DNA from 4 places in the Kitasatospora fiedleri genome. Region 1 is predicted to be linked to each of the others. Evidence: riboswitches for the same ligand, from Rfam matches in the RefSeq annotation. Region 1 holds a riboswitch; each other region holds the start of a gene.
The links. Region 1 has a riboswitch for cyclic di-AMP ahead of QMQ26_RS07985 (transglycosylase family protein). Riboswitches for the same ligand answer to the same signal wherever they lie in the genome.
Positions count from the first base shown of each region.

Region 2: linked by a shared signal. The riboswitch ahead of QMQ26_RS12140 (M23 family metallopeptidase) and the one ahead of QMQ26_RS07985 (transglycosylase family protein) in region 1 are both predicted to bind cyclic di-AMP.
Region 3: linked by a shared signal. The riboswitch ahead of QMQ26_RS10205 (C40 family peptidase) and the one ahead of QMQ26_RS07985 (transglycosylase family protein) in region 1 are both predicted to bind cyclic di-AMP.
Region 4: linked by a shared signal. The riboswitch ahead of QMQ26_RS01405 (transglycosylase family protein) and the one ahead of QMQ26_RS07985 (transglycosylase family protein) in region 1 are both predicted to bind cyclic di-AMP.

Region 1 is NZ_OX419519.1:1,662,272-1,665,731, reverse strand. It holds gene QMQ26_RS07995 (AMP-dependent synthetase/ligase) at 1-223, opposite strand, end outside; gene QMQ26_RS07990 (hypothetical protein) at 355-555, opposite strand; gene QMQ26_RS07985 (transglycosylase family protein) at 683-1,993, opposite strand; cyclic di-AMP (ydaO/yuaA leader) riboswitch at 1,999-2,168, opposite strand; gene QMQ26_RS07980 (G8 domain-containing protein) at 2,636-3,433, shown strand.
Region 2 is NZ_OX419519.1:2,601,963-2,605,422, forward strand. It holds gene tig (trigger factor) at 1-421, opposite strand, end outside; tRNA gene QMQ26_RS12130 (tRNA-Pro) at 662-735, opposite strand; tRNA gene QMQ26_RS12135 (tRNA-Gly) at 896-969, shown strand; gene QMQ26_RS12140 (M23 family metallopeptidase) at 1,116-2,114, opposite strand; cyclic di-AMP (ydaO/yuaA leader) riboswitch at 2,120-2,237, opposite strand; gene QMQ26_RS12145 (hypothetical protein) at 2,643-2,837, opposite strand; gene QMQ26_RS12150 (PP2C family protein-serine/threonine phosphatase) at 3,232-3,460, opposite strand, start outside.
Region 3 is NZ_OX419519.1:2,166,704-2,170,163, forward strand. It holds gene QMQ26_RS10200 (C40 family peptidase) at 1-739, opposite strand, end outside; gene QMQ26_RS10205 (C40 family peptidase) at 947-2,041, opposite strand; cyclic di-AMP (ydaO/yuaA leader) riboswitch at 2,052-2,208, opposite strand; gene QMQ26_RS10210 (C40 family peptidase) at 2,605-3,460, opposite strand, start outside.
Region 4 is NZ_OX419519.1:281,070-284,529, reverse strand. It holds partial or broken gene QMQ26_RS37830 (CapA family protein) at 1-505, shown strand, start outside; gene QMQ26_RS01405 (transglycosylase family protein) at 528-1,739, opposite strand; cyclic di-AMP (ydaO/yuaA leader) riboswitch at 1,743-1,908, opposite strand; gene QMQ26_RS01400 (MFS transporter) at 2,415-3,460, shown strand, end outside.

The DNA.
Region 1 (3,460 bases):
CCCGCGCCGTCACGTCCCGCCAGGAGCCGTCCGGTTGACGGCGCGTCAGCACCACCGCCTCCGGTGCGTCCTCCGCGTTGCGGAACGGCAGGTCGCCCAGGCTCCCCTCCTCGGGCGGTGGCACCAGGTACGGGGACCGGGTCTCGACGACCCGCCCGTCGGTGCGGAGCACCTCGACGGGTGGGCGGGCGGCGCGGGCGGCCCGGGCGAGGGGGTGTGCCATGAGCGAACTCCCTTGGGTGGGGTGGGGGTTCGCCCAGGTTAGGTACTCGCCGGTAAACTTACTAGACGGTAAGTTACTTGACAGTCACGGAGGTTGCGGGCTCCGGGGCGCCCCGGCCGCCTGCCGGGGGGTCAGCCCTCTTCCGCGGTGGGGGGCTGGGGGAGGAAGCGCTCGCCGTCCCGGGTGCCGCCGGTGCGCGCGATGGTGCGGCGGTCGGTGGAGAGGTAGTCGCGGACGACCAGCTCCACCGCGTCCTGGGGGCTGGCGGCGCCGACGCGCATCATCACCTCCAGGGCCAGGTCCGCGTCCAGCGTGATCGTCGTCTTCGCCATGGTGCTGCTCCCCGGTCGTCGGGCGTCGGTCGTCGGCCGTCGGCCGTCGGGCCTTCTCGGGCCGAGGATAGGCCGCTGCCCCCGGGGCCGACCAGGGTCCCCGGGGGCAGCGGTGGTGCGCCGGGTGTCAGACGCGGCCCGCGAAGTCGGGGGCCCAGTTGGCGACGGTCTCGGTGCGGACGCCGGCGCTCGGGTTCGCGGCCTCGACGTACTTGCCGTCGCCGACGTACAGGGCGACGTGGTAGACGCCCGAGTTCGAGCCGTTGTTCGACCAGAACAGCAGGTCGCCCGGCTGCAGGCTGTCCAGCGAGACGCGGGTCGAGTAGTCCGCCTGGTCGGCGGCGACGCGCGGCAGGCTGATGCCGGCCTGGCGGAACGCGGCCTGGGTCAGGCCCGAGCAGTCCCAGCCGCCGTTGCCGGTGCCGCCGTAGACGTACGCCTGGCCGACCTTGGACAGCGCGAAGTCGATCGCGGCGGCCTTGGAACCGGTCGCCTTGGCGGCGGTGGTGGTGCCGGCGGTCGTGGTCGCCGCGGTGGTGGCGGTCGACGCGGTGGCGGTCTGCGTCGAGCCGGTCGACGACTTCGCCGGGGCGCCGGACGGCTTGGCGGCGGAGCGGTTGTTCGTCCAGGACGAGCCCTGGGCGGCCGAGGACTTGGCGGTGGAGGACTTGGTGGTGGAGGGCTTGGTGGCCGGCGCCGACTGCTGCGCGGTGGCGGACCCGCCGAGGGAGAGCTGCTGACCCGGGTAGATCATGTCCGGACCCTCGGCGAGGACCGAGCGGTTCAGGTCGTACAGCTTCTGCCAGCCGCCGTCGACGTGCTGGTTCTGCGCGATCGCGGACAGCCAGTCGCCCGCCACGACGGTGTAGGTGCCGGCGGCCCGGTCGGTGGTGGCGGCCGGGGCGCTCTGCTCGGCCTGCGGCTGGGCCTGCGAGGTGCCCTGCGACCAGCTGTGCTGGGACTTGCCCTTGCCGCCGGACTGCGGCTGCGACTGCGGGGTCTGCGGCTGCTGGGTCTGGGTCTGGGCCGGGGCCTGGGTCTGCGCGGAGCCGGAGGTGTTCACCTCGGGAGCGGCGCCGCCCTTGGTGAGGCCGGCCTGGATCGAGCACACCGGCCAGGCGCCGGGACCCTGCGAGGCCAGCACCTTCTCGGCGACGGAGATCTGCTGGTCCTTGGTGGCCAGGTCGGCGCGCGAGGCGTACGCGGTGCCGCCGAACTCGGCCCAGGTGGAGGCGGTGAACTGGAGGCCGCCGTAGAAGCCGTTGCCGGTGTTGATCGACCAGTTGCCGGTGGACTCGCACTGCGCGACCTTGTCCCAGGTCGAGACGGTGGCCGCGGAGGCGGCGCCGCCGGTCAGGCAGGGGATCGTGAGTCCGATGCCGACGACACCGGTGGTGGCGATCAGGCGGCGGGCGCGCTTGGCGCTGATGGGCAGCATGAAGAAGCGTTCCTCTCCCACGCCTGCGAGGTGAGCTGTCGGATTCGGGCTGGAGTTGCCCGGCCGCGCGCACCGTGTGGTGCGCCCGGCTTCACCCCGAGCCCCGTGCGGTCCTTCGACCGCCCGGGGCGACTTACCTGGTTCCCCCGCCCCTGCCGTGGTGCGTTGTGCATGAGCCGGCCCACCCGGCGGCAGGACTCGGCGTCCCGGGTGAGCTGGGTCCGTGTGTCCACGAACGTGGGCAGGAGATTAAGCGGAATTCAGGAGAATCCGCAAATGCCGGTGACGGGCGTCACAGGGCTCGAAATCGGCGATCAAGGAATATTCGGCGAACTCCCGGACGGGTGGCGGAACCTGGCCGGGCGTCAGTCGATAAGCGATCTTGTGCCCGTTTTATGGCTCTATGGTGATGTGTGGGTGAATATTCGCATTTGTTGGTATTCGGCGTGGGTCATTTGACTGGTTCAGGCGTTATGTCCGCCCGACGGGCGCCGTGCGAAGGGCCTCGGCGCGGGCGTCGAACAGGTGACTGACGGTACGTCAGAATGCTTAAGAGAAAGGGAATCGGCCGCTTTCCGGCGGCCGTCCCGCCTATGCTGCCCCCGACGACTCTGGGGCGCGGGCCCCGGAAAGGCGGTCGTGGTGGAACAGCAGCGGAACGGCGAGCAACCCCCGGCGCGGCACCGGCGCCCGCCGGTCGGCCGGCGCAGGATGCTGACCTGGCTGGCGGTCGGGACGGCGACGGCGCTCGGCGGGGGAGTGGTCCTGCGGCAGTCCCTGGCGGGGGCCGACGAACCCGCCGCCCGGCCCGGGCCGCTCGGCGACGGCGCCACCGCGCCGTCCGGCCACCAGCACGGCCCCGGCGCCCCGCCGCCCGCGTCCGGCAGCCCGCAGCCCTCCGTGCCGCCCCCGGTGCTGGACGGCGGCGGCCGCAAGTGGTCGGACGCCAAGGGCTGGGGCGGCAAGCCCCCGGGCCCCGGCAGCGCGGTGCGGATCACCGACAAGGTGGTGCTGGACGCCGACGCCGAGGTCGGCTCGCTGCTGGTGGAGCGGAGCGGCTCGCTGGTCTTCGCCGCGGACCGGACGCTGACCCTGGCCAGCGCGGGCAACGTCGAGGTGCGCGGCGTCCTGGCGCTGGCCCCCGACGCCGCGCACACCCACACCCTGCGCTTCCCGCACGTCGACGAGCGCCGCTTCGCCGGCGGCGGCATGACCGTCGTCGACAGCGACACCGGCCTGTGGGTCACCGGCCAGGGCTACCTGCGGCTGGACGGCGCCCCCCGCACCGCCTGGACCCGGGCCGCCACCGACCTCGGGCCCGGCGACACCGTGCTGAAGCTGGCCGCCGCCCCGAGGGCTGGCAGCCCGGCGACGAACTGGCCGTCACCCCCACCGCGCCGCCCGACACCGAGGACTTCTCCACCGCGTACGACCTGGTGACCGTCGCGCGGGTCGACGGCGCCACCG
Region 2 (3,460 bases), 940 kb from region 1:
CCTCGTCGCCGACCTCGATCGGGTCGACCACGACGGCGATCTCGGAGAAGTCGGGCAGGGTGACCTCGGGGCGCACGTCGACCTCGGCGGTGAACTTGAGGTCCCCGCCGTCCGCCAGGTTCTCGACACCCTCGATCTCGGTGATGTCGGGCTGGCCCAGAACGTCGATCTGGCCCTCGTCGACTGCCTGCGTGTAGAAGCGCGGAAGCGCGTCGTTGACGGCCTCCTCCAGCACCGCGCCACGACCGAAGCGCTGGTCGATCACCTTGTTCGGGATCTTGCCCTTGCGGAAGCCCGGAACGGTGACCTGCTGGTTGATCTTCTTGTACGCCGCGTCGAGGCTGGGCTTGAGCTCCTCGAAGGGCACCTCGACGGTGAGTCGAACCCGGGTGGGGTTCAGAGTCTCGACGGCGCTCTTCACGGTTGGGTCTCCTAGGGGGCTTGCGGTCAGGGCGATAGGCGGTTGGGGCTGCATTGCTGTCCGTACTACCGCCAGCGATCCATCCTACCGGTACCACGAAAGCGGCTGTGCCCGGCACCGGGGGCTGGGAGCCCGGGGGCCCGGAACCACGGCGGCGGAACCACGGCGGCGGGCCGCGGCGACGACGGGGCCGCAACGACAACAGGGCCCCGCCCGCCGACGAGACCCTGCCGCACACGGTCGGGGTGACCGGATTCGAACCGACGGCCTTCCGCTCCCAAAGCGGACGCGCTACCAACCTGCGCCACACCCCGTGGTGCCGAGCAGAAGAGTACACGTCGACCCGCCCCCGACCGGGGCGATATCGACGAGCCGAGGACGAGCCGACAACGGGAAGGAGCGTGCAATCCACCGACCCGACCAGGTACGCTGGGCCAGTCCTCACCACCGCACGGTGGCGGAGGGCGCTTCCCTGCGGGTGTAGCTCAATGGTAGAGCCCCAGTCTTCCAAACTGGTCACGCGAGTTCGATTCTCGTCACCCGCTCCACGAGGCCGACGGCCCCGACCGCCCAGCGGTCGGGGCCGTCGCCGTTCCCCCTCCGGCGCACCGGTCCCGCGCGCTCCCGCCCCGCGGACGGCCCGGAGGCCCCGCGCGGTAGGTCGCGCGGGGCCTCCGGGGGGTGGTGCCGGGGATCAGACGTTGACGCCGTGGGCCGCCAGGTAGGCGACCGGGTCGATGTCGGAGCCGTAGTCCGGGGTGGTGCGGATCTCGAAGTGCAGGTGCGGGCCGGTGACGTTGCCGGTGGCGCCGGACAGGCCGATCTGCTGCCCCGCCGTCACGGACTGGCCGGCCGAGACGGAGATCGAGGAGAGGTGCGCGTACTGGGCGTACTTGCCGTCGGCGAGCTTGATGACGACCTGGTTGCCGTAGGCGCCGCCGTTGCCGGCCGAGACCACGGTGCCGTTGGCGATCGCCTTCAGGCTGGTGCCGGTGGAGACCGGGAAGTCGATGCCGGTGTGGTAGCCGCTGGACCAGCTGGAGCCCGCCACCTTGTAACCGGTGGTGACGCTGCCCGGCGCGGGGGCGACGTAGCCGGAGGAGGAGCTCGCGGCGGAGCCGGCGCTGCTCGAACCGGTGGAGGCGGTGGCGGTCGACGACTTCGCCGCGGACGACTTCTCGGTCTTGGCCTCGGTCTTGGTCTTGACCTCGGTCTTGGCCGGAGCCGGGGCCTCGGTCTTGGCCTGCGCCTTCGGGGCGGCGGCGGTGGCCGCGGCGTCCGAGGAGGTGGTGGCCGAAGTCGCCGGGGCGGCCTGGCCGTTGACGGCCAGCTGCTGGCCGGGGTAGATCAGGTTCGGGTTGCCGCCGATGACCGCGCGGTTGTCCTGGTAGAGCTTCTCCCAGCCGCCGTCCACGTTCTTCGCGGTGGCGATCTTCGAGAGGGTGTCGCCGGCGGCGACCTTGTAGGTCTGCGCGGCGGCGTCACCGGCGGGGTGGCCGGTGGTGTCGGCGACGGGGGTGGCGTCGACCGAGACGTTGGCCCACTGGCGGCCGCCGTCCTGGTGGTCGGCGGTGCCGTGCGCGGAGGCGGCGGAGACCGGGAGGCCGACCGCGGCACCCACCACGCCGGCGGCGATGGCGATGCGGGCGATGGTGGTCAGGCGCGGCTTGCGGTGCTTGCCCTGGACGGACATGAAGCTGTTCCTCTCCGACGCCTACGAGGTGAGCTGTCGGGTTCGGGCGAGAGTTGCCCGGCCGCGTCTCCGCGGCTTCACCCCGAGCCGTCCCGTGCGTTCCGGGCCCGGCGTACTACCTGTGGTTCCCCCGCTCCTGCCGTGGCGTGGTGTCTGGTCGGCACCGAACGGCGGCAGGACTAGGCGTTCCGCTCGATGGCCAGCCCGGCCGATGTCCGGGCTGCGGAGGAAGCAAAACCCACGGCTCGCGGAGCTGGCAAGCGCCGAAGAGCCCCGTTCCCGTGCTCGGGAGGGGGCTGACGGTACGCCAGGTCACGCTCCGCCGACGACGGGCTGCGGTGCGCGTACGGGATCATGACGGTGCGCCCACGAACCGCACACAGCGGGCGACGTCGGCCACTGCGTGCACCTGGGCGCTGACCTGGCGTGACGGGTCGGGTGAGCCTGGTCACCCGCGGGCAGCGACGCGGTCCGGAACGGGGGTGCCTCCGCCCGTCGGAACGTGCTCCCCGAGGCCGGACGGGGTGGTCAGCCCGCGATGCCGGAGATGGCCTTGGAGATCGAGTTGAGGAACTGCTGGATCGGCCCGGCCATGGTCGACTGGCTGAGCATGAATCCGAACAGCGCGGCGATGATGGCGTGTCCGCCCTTCAGCTGCTTGTTGCGGATGAAGATGAAGACGATGACGCCGAACAGGACAAGGGCGGAGACGGAGAAGGCCACCGGGACTCACTTCCTCGATTCATGGCGGGGGTTCAGGTCGGAACCGGCGACGGCTCCAGGCGGAAACCGGCCCCTGCCCCCCGTGTCCCCACCACTCCATCCGGACTCAGTGTGGTCGCTCGTGCGGACTGCGTAAAGGACTTGCCCCGTCACCGGGGGCCCCAACCCGGGTGGTGGGACTGATTTTCGCCGACCGCGACGATAGCGGACGGGTCCTGACGGGGCGTCGGCGGGAGGCGGTTCGCGGCGGCCGCCGCGGCAAACCGGCAGGCAGGCCGGGTCGGTGCCCACCGGCCGGGTATGCCAGGGGAATTGGCCGAAGATCAACGTCGGGGTTTGACACTCCGTGGGCGCTCCGTGCTCACCGCGCCCGCCGCGTCCGCGCCCGGCGGGGTCAGCGGCGCCAGACCAGCAGCACCGCGCGGTCGTCGTTGACGTGCTTGGCCACGCTGTCGATCAGCCGGACCGCGGCCCCGGGGCGCCCGGCCGCCGGGATGGTGGCGACCAGCCGGTCGGCCTCGCCCATCAGCCGGTCCATGCCCTCGCCCAAGTCCCGGCCGGGGATCTCCACCATGCCGTCGGTGCACAGCATCAGCACGTCGCCGGGGCCCAAAGTACCGCGC
Region 3 (3,460 bases), 500 kb from region 1:
CCAGCGCGGCGGCGGCCCGGTCGGAGGAGGGCGGCTGGTCGCCGAGGTCGATCCGGTCGGTGCCGCGGGTGGCGCGCTGCCGGGCCGCCCGGGCGTCGTCGGCCGTCAGCCGGGCCCGCTCGGCGGGGGCGAGGCCGTTCAGCAGCCGCTGGGCCGTGGCCAGCCGCTCGCGGACCTCGTCCTTGGCGGCGGACAGCCGCTGCCTGGCCCGCTCCAGCTCGTCGAGCTTGGCGCCGGCCTCGTGCCGGCGCTCGTCGAGCCGCCGGGCCCGCTCGGCCAGCTCGCGCAGCCGGTCGCCCTGCCGGGCGGTGGCCTGTTCGAGCGAGCGGGCGCCGGTCAGGTAGCCGGCCGGGTCCTGGTCGAGCATCAGCCGGACGGCGGGGTCGATGCCCTGGGAGCGGTACTCGGCGGCGGCGACGGCGCCCAGGTCGCCACGCATCCGGTTCAGCTCCTCCTGCCCGGCGGCGACCTGGTCCTGGAGGGCGCCGGCCTCGGCCTGGAGCCGCCGCTGCTGCTCCAGCGCGGCGTTGCACTGCTCGGAGGCCCGCTCGGCCTCCTCGTAGAGCTGGTCGACCCGGGCCTTGACCTCGCCGCGGTTGGGCGGGTCGGCGGGGCTGAGCGGGGCCGCGGCGGCCCCGCCCACGGTCAGGCCGAGCGCGCCGGTGGCGGCGGCGGTGAGCGCCAGGGCGCGGGCGAGGCGCTGGACGCCGGGCAGTGGGGTGCGGCGGGGCACGGACACGCGCGACGGCTCCGTTCTGCGGCCGGCCTCCGCCGCCGCCCGCGGTCGGACGGCCGTCCTCGCGGGGGCCCGGGGGCAGAGGTTAGCGATTCCGGCCGATCCAGTCCAAACCCCGACAGCACCGAATATTTGACCCCTAATCGGGCATTCGCACGAGAACGGCCCGGCACCCCGTACGGGGTACCGGGCCGGGGCCTCGACGGAGCGTCAGATCCGGACGATCCGGTTGATCGGCATGGCGGTCGCCGACTCGTAGCGGACCTGCGCGCCGGTGTGCGGGGCGTGGATGATCTGCCCGTTGCCGACGTACATGCCGACGTGGTGCTGGTCGCCGTAGTAGATGATCAGGTCGCCCGGGCGGGCGTTGGCGATGTTGGTGCCGAGGCTGGTGCCGGCCCCGGCCTGCGCCTGCGAGGTGCGCGGGATCGACACCCCGGCCTGCTTGTAGGCCCACTGCATCAGCCCGGAGCAGTCGAAGGTGCTCGGCCCGGCCGCGCCGTAGGAGTACCAGCTGCCCAGCTTGGAGGCCGCCGCGCCGACCGCGTTGCCCGAGAAGCTGGAGGACGCCGGGGCGTTCAGCTCCGCCCGGCCGCTGTCGCGGGAGGCCCGCGGCTGCTGCTGCTGTTGCTGCTGCTGGGCGGAGTCGGCCTTCGCCTTGGCGTCCGCGGCGGCCTTGGCCTCGGCGGCGGCGAGCTGCTCGCGCTCCTGCTGGGTCAGCGTGTTGAGCAGTTCCTGGGCCTTGGCCAGCTTCGCCTGGACGTCCTCCTTGTCGGCCTTGAGGGCCTTGGTGGTGGTGTCCAGTTCGGCGAGCTTGGTCTCGGCCTCCTTGCGCTGCGCGTCGAGCTTGGCCTGCTCGTTCTGGAAGGTCTTGAGCAGGTCGGCCTGGGTGGAGCCGACCGCGTTCAGCGCGCCGGCCTGGCCCAGGAAGGTGTCCGGGCTGCTGGAGAGCATCAGCTGCATGGTCTGCGGCATGGTGCCGGTGCGGTACTGCTCGGCGGCGATGCCGGCCAGCGACTCCCGGGCGGAGGTCACCTGCTCCTGCTGCCGGGCGAGCTGGTCCTGGAGCTGGCCGACCTGCTTCTGCAGGTCCTGCTGCTTCTCGACCGAGGCGTTGAGCGCCTCCGTCTTCACCTCGGCCTGCTCGTTGAGCTCGTCGACCTGGGCCTTGACCTGGTCCTTGGTCGGTGCCGGGTCGGCGTGCGCCCCGCCCTGGGCGGAGAGCGCCACGGCAGCGGCGGCGGTGGCAGTGAGAATCGAGACCCGGGCACGGCCGACGGGCTTGGGACGGCGATGGGACGCCACGAAGGCGGACTCCTTCTTCCTCACACCGCCTACCGGGTGAGCTGACGGGTTCGGGCTGGAAGAGATGCCCTACGGCGCTTCACCGACCGCGCGCGGCGGTCGGCCCGGCGCCGATTCACCCCGGGGGAACGTGGTTCCCCGGCTCCGTTCGACAGCACCCCCGCAGGGGTATCCCCGTCGGCAGACCCGGTGTTGACGGTCTGCCCGCTGCGTCACGGACTCGGCGGCGACCTCCGCCGCCGCCCCCCTTGGGCGATCGACACTGCGGTGGTCGAAGCACGACCCTAGTAACCGATCCGTGATCCGTTCAAATCCTTGTCGGAAAAAAATCTGATTCTGAATCAAATACCTCGACACATATGACCGAACGTGATCGATTCACTACCCAGCACGGAGCAATTCTCACCCTGCGGCCGAGAAACACCACACCCGGGCGTGTCACGGATCACAGCGGGATCTCGACCGGCCCGGGCGTGTCACGGTACGTCAATTGTCGCCCGACGGGGCGTTTGTCCGATTCGCCGGACCGTCGGTCGGCCCCGACCAGACCCAACCGGACCCGGTCAGACCCGGCGGATGGTGGAGATCGGCAGGGTGTCGACCTTCATCGTCTTCACCACGTCACCGGTGCGCGGCGCGTGCACCACCAGGCCGTTGCCGATGTACATGCCGACGTGGTGCCGGTCGCCGTAGTAGATGACCAGGTCGCCGGGCTGCGCGTTGTGCCAGTCGGTGCCCACGTTGGTGCCGTAGCTGCCCTGCGACTGCGAGGTGCGCGGCAGCGAGACGCCGGCCTGCTTGTACGCCCACACCATCAGGCCCGAGCAGTCGAAGGTGCTCGACCCGGTGGCGCCCCACACGTACGCCGAGCCCTGCTTGCCGAGCGCGGCCGCCACCGCGGTCGCCGCGTAGCCGCTGGCCGGCGGCAGGGTGGACGGGTCCACCCGGGAGGCGCTGCGCGAGGCGGTGCCGCCGCCCGAGCCGCGGAGGATGGAGGCGCGGTCCGCGGCGTTCAGCTTGGAGAGCAGCTTCTGCGCCTCGGCGAGCTTGGCGTTCACGTCGTTCTTGGCGTCGTTGAGCGCCTGGGTCTGGCTGTCCAGCTCCTGGAGGACCTGGGAGGCCTCCTGCTTCTGCTGGTCCAGGCGGCGCTGCTGGTCCTTGAGCGACTTGAGCGTCTCGGCCTGGGTGCTGGCCGCCTGCCCGAAGGAGGTGGCCTGGGTGAGGTACTGGTCCGGGTTCGAGGAGAGCATCAGCTGCATCGACGGGTCGACGCCGCCCTGCCGGTACTGGTCGCCGGCCACCGCCGCCAGCCCGGAGGCCAGCTCGGTCAACTGCTCCTGGCCGCGGGCCACCTGGTCCTGCAGGTCGTCGGCCTGCTTGCGGAGCTGGTCGGCCCGCTCCTTGGCGCCGTTGTACTTC
Region 4 (3,460 bases), 1.4 Mb from region 1:
CAACCAGAAGTGGCGGGCCGGCGCGCACAAGCCCGGCATCGCGTCCGCCCTCGACGAGACCGCCCTGCTGCGGGCCGTGGCCGGGGCGAAGGCGCAGGCGCCCGTGGTCCTGGTCTACCTGCACTGGGGCGACGAGGGCGTAGCCTGCCCGACCCGCGCGCAGACCTCGCTGGCCAAGAAGCTCGCCGACGCCGGAGCGACCGCCGTGGTCGGCACCCACGCCCACACCATGCTCGGCGCGGGCATGCTCGGGAACACCTACGTGGCGTACGGCTTCGGCAACTTCCTCTGGTACGGCACCTCGAACTACACCGCCTCCGACGAGACCGGCGTCACCACGATCACCGTCACCGCGCGACGGCCGCGTCACCGGCGAGACCTTCACCCCGCCCACATCGACGGCCGCGGCGTGCCCGTCCCGCAGAGCGGCAACGCCGCGAAGGCCGCCCAGCAGCGCCGCGACGGCCTGCGCGGCTGCACCGGACTGGCCGCCGTCCCGAAGTGACGGCGGCCGGTCCGGGCGTCCGTCAGCCCAGGTTCAGCACCTGGCCGGGCCGGATCAGGTTCGGGTTCTCGCCGATCAGCTGCTGGTTCGACTGGTAGAGCTCGGACCAGCCGCCGCCCACGGCGTTGCTGCGGGCGATCGAGGCCAGCGTGTCGCCGGGGCCGACGGTGTACGGCTGCGCGGACGGGGCCGGGGACGCTGCCGGGGTCGGGACCGTCGAGGTGGTCGGGGCCGCCGGGGCGGTGGACGCGTCCGTGGGCGCGGTCGTGCCGCTGCCCGCGCTCGGGGCGGTGGTGGTGCCGCCGTTGGGCGACGCGTCCGGGGTGCCGCTGGTGCCGGTGGACGGGCCGGGGGACGGGGTGACCGGGAGGGTGGGCAGCAGGCCGCCCCCGTTCCCGCCGTCGGTGCCGGTGCTGCCGTCGGTGGGCGTGCTCGGGCTGGGCGAGGCGGTCGGGTCGGTGGGGTCGCCGGGAGCGGCCGGGTCGGTGGGGGAGACCGGCGGGACGGTCGGGGTGGCCGAGGCGTCCGGGGCGTTCGGGGTGGGGACGGTCGGGTCCGGGGTGGTCGTGGTCGGCGCGCTCGGGTGCGGCTGGGGGTGCGTCAGCTGCATGTAGCGCTCGTACAGGCTCTGGTGGCTGGTCCAGAACCAGGCGCCGTTCTTCTCGTACCAGTACACGTGCGAGACCGGGTCGTAGCCGGGCAGGCCGGAGAACACCGGCGTGCTCCTCCCGTCCGGGACGGTGCTGCCGTCCGGGGCGGCGTTGACCGCCGCGACGCCGCGCGCGCCGCGCAGCGAACCCGTCTCGTCCGCCGAGTCGTTGTCGTCGACCACGCCCGGCGCGCTGGCGGTGTTCAGGCCCGCGTCGTCCGCGCACGCCGACCAGGGCGAGGGGCCCTCGGTGGCCAGGATGCGTTCGGCGACGGCGATCTGCTGGCTGCGGGTGGCCCCGTTCGGCAGCGCCGAGTACTGGGTGCCGCCGTAGTCGTTCCAGCGCTGGGCGGTGATCCCCAGGCCGCCGTAGATGCCGTTGCCCACGTCGGAACTCCAGTTCCCTCCGCTCTCGCAGTCGGCGACCCGGTCCCAGACCGCGCTGGGGGCGGCGTGTGCGCCGGTGACGGCGAGCAGCGGCAGGGCGATGCCGACACCGGCCACGCCGGCTGCCGCGATCGCCCGCTCGGCCGCCTTCTCCGCCGGACCCTGCCGGCGGTGGCGTCCCGAACCCGTGAAGAGCATGCGAGATCCTCTCCGCACGCCTACGGGGTGAGCTGTCGGGTTCGGGCCGGGAGGGAGGCCAGGCCGTCGCGCTCCGGTCACCCGGTGCGGACGGCTTCACCCCTAGCCGTGGGGACGGCAACAATCGTGGTTCCCCGCCCCTGCCCAAGGGTCTTGGTGGTCGACCCGCAGCGCGGTGGACAGGGCTCGGCGTTGTCGCGTGCGGGGGCCCGGCGGTGCGAGCCGGGGCGAGCCTATTCACTCGAACGTGGCAATCACAAGCGCGTCGCGCCCGGATCACGCCCTCGTCACGTCGGGTCCTGCGTGGTGTGTGGACGACCTGTTGACGGGAGATCGGGCGGGAGGGCGAGGGGAGGGTCGGCGGATCGGTGGGAGAAGTCTGGCCGATCGGTGGGATTGGGAGGGAGGGAGCGGGGAAGGCCGGTGCTCCGCCGGGGTGGTGTCGGCGGTTCTTGGCCGCCAACTGCCTTTGAAAGTAGCCGAGTTGGGTGCAATCGGGGCATTCGACGCGTTGCGGATAAATGATGCGACAGGGGGTCGGCGGGCTTCCTACGATCGCCCTGCTCGCTGTTCCGGTGGGCGCGTGGTCGGGTCCGTCGAGTTCGTCAGGTCCGACAGGTCCGTCAGGTCCGTCGAGTCCGTTGGGGAGGTTCCGTGGGTGCCCTGATTCCTGAAGTGCTCCGCACCGAGCGCCAGTTCGCCAGGCTGTTCGTCGGCCAGTCGCTGTCGACCCTGGGAGACCGGGTGTCGTTCGTGGCGCTGCCCTTCGCCGTGCTGTCGATCGGCGGCTCGGCCGTCGACGTGGGGCTGGTGACGGCCGCCGGGCTGCTCCCGCTGCTGGTGTTCACCCTGGTCGGGGGCGTCTGGGCGGACCGGATACCGAGACGGCGGATCATGCTGGCCTCCGACCTGCTGCGGTGCGCCGTCCAGACGGCCGTCGCGGTGCTGCTGCTCACCGGCACCGCCCGGGTCGGGCTGCTGGCGCTGCTGATGGCGCTGTTCGGGGTCGCGGACGCCTTCTTCCTCCCCGCCTCCACCGGGCTGCTGCCCCTGCTGGTCCCCGCCGATCGGCTGCGCGAGGCGAACGCGCTCAGCGGGTTCGTCCAGTCGACGGGCCTGGTGGTCGGCCCGGCGCTGGCCGGTCTGCTGATCGCGGCGGTCGGCCCGGGCGGTGCGCTGGCGATGGACGCCGCGAGTTTCGCGGTCAGTGCCGCGGTGCTGGCCCGGCTGGGCGCGGTCGACGGCGCGGTCGCGGCGGGCGGCGCCGACGGCGGGGCCGAGCGGGGCGAGCGGCCCGGGTTCCTGGCCGAGCTGCGGATCGGCTGGCAGCAGGTGCGCAGCCGGACGTGGGTGTGGTCGGGCATGCTCGCGATGGCGGTCTACCACGTGGTGGTGCTGCCCTCGGTGTTCGTGCTCGGGCCGGTGCTGGCGAAGCGCGACTGGGGCGGCGCCAACGCGTGGACGGTGGTGGTGATCGCCTTCGGCCTCGGCTCGATCGTGGGGGACGTGTGCTCCTACCGGCTGAAACCGGCCCGTCCGATGGCCGTCGCGGCGGTGGCGATGGCGGTCGCCTCCTGCCAGGCCGCGATCATCGGCTCCGGTGCGCCGGTCTGGGTGATCGCCGCCCTGGAGGCGGTCACGGGCGTGGGCGTGTCCCTGTTCTTCGTGCTCTGGGAGACCTCGCTCCAGGTGCACATACCGGAGCGGGTGCTCTCCCGGGT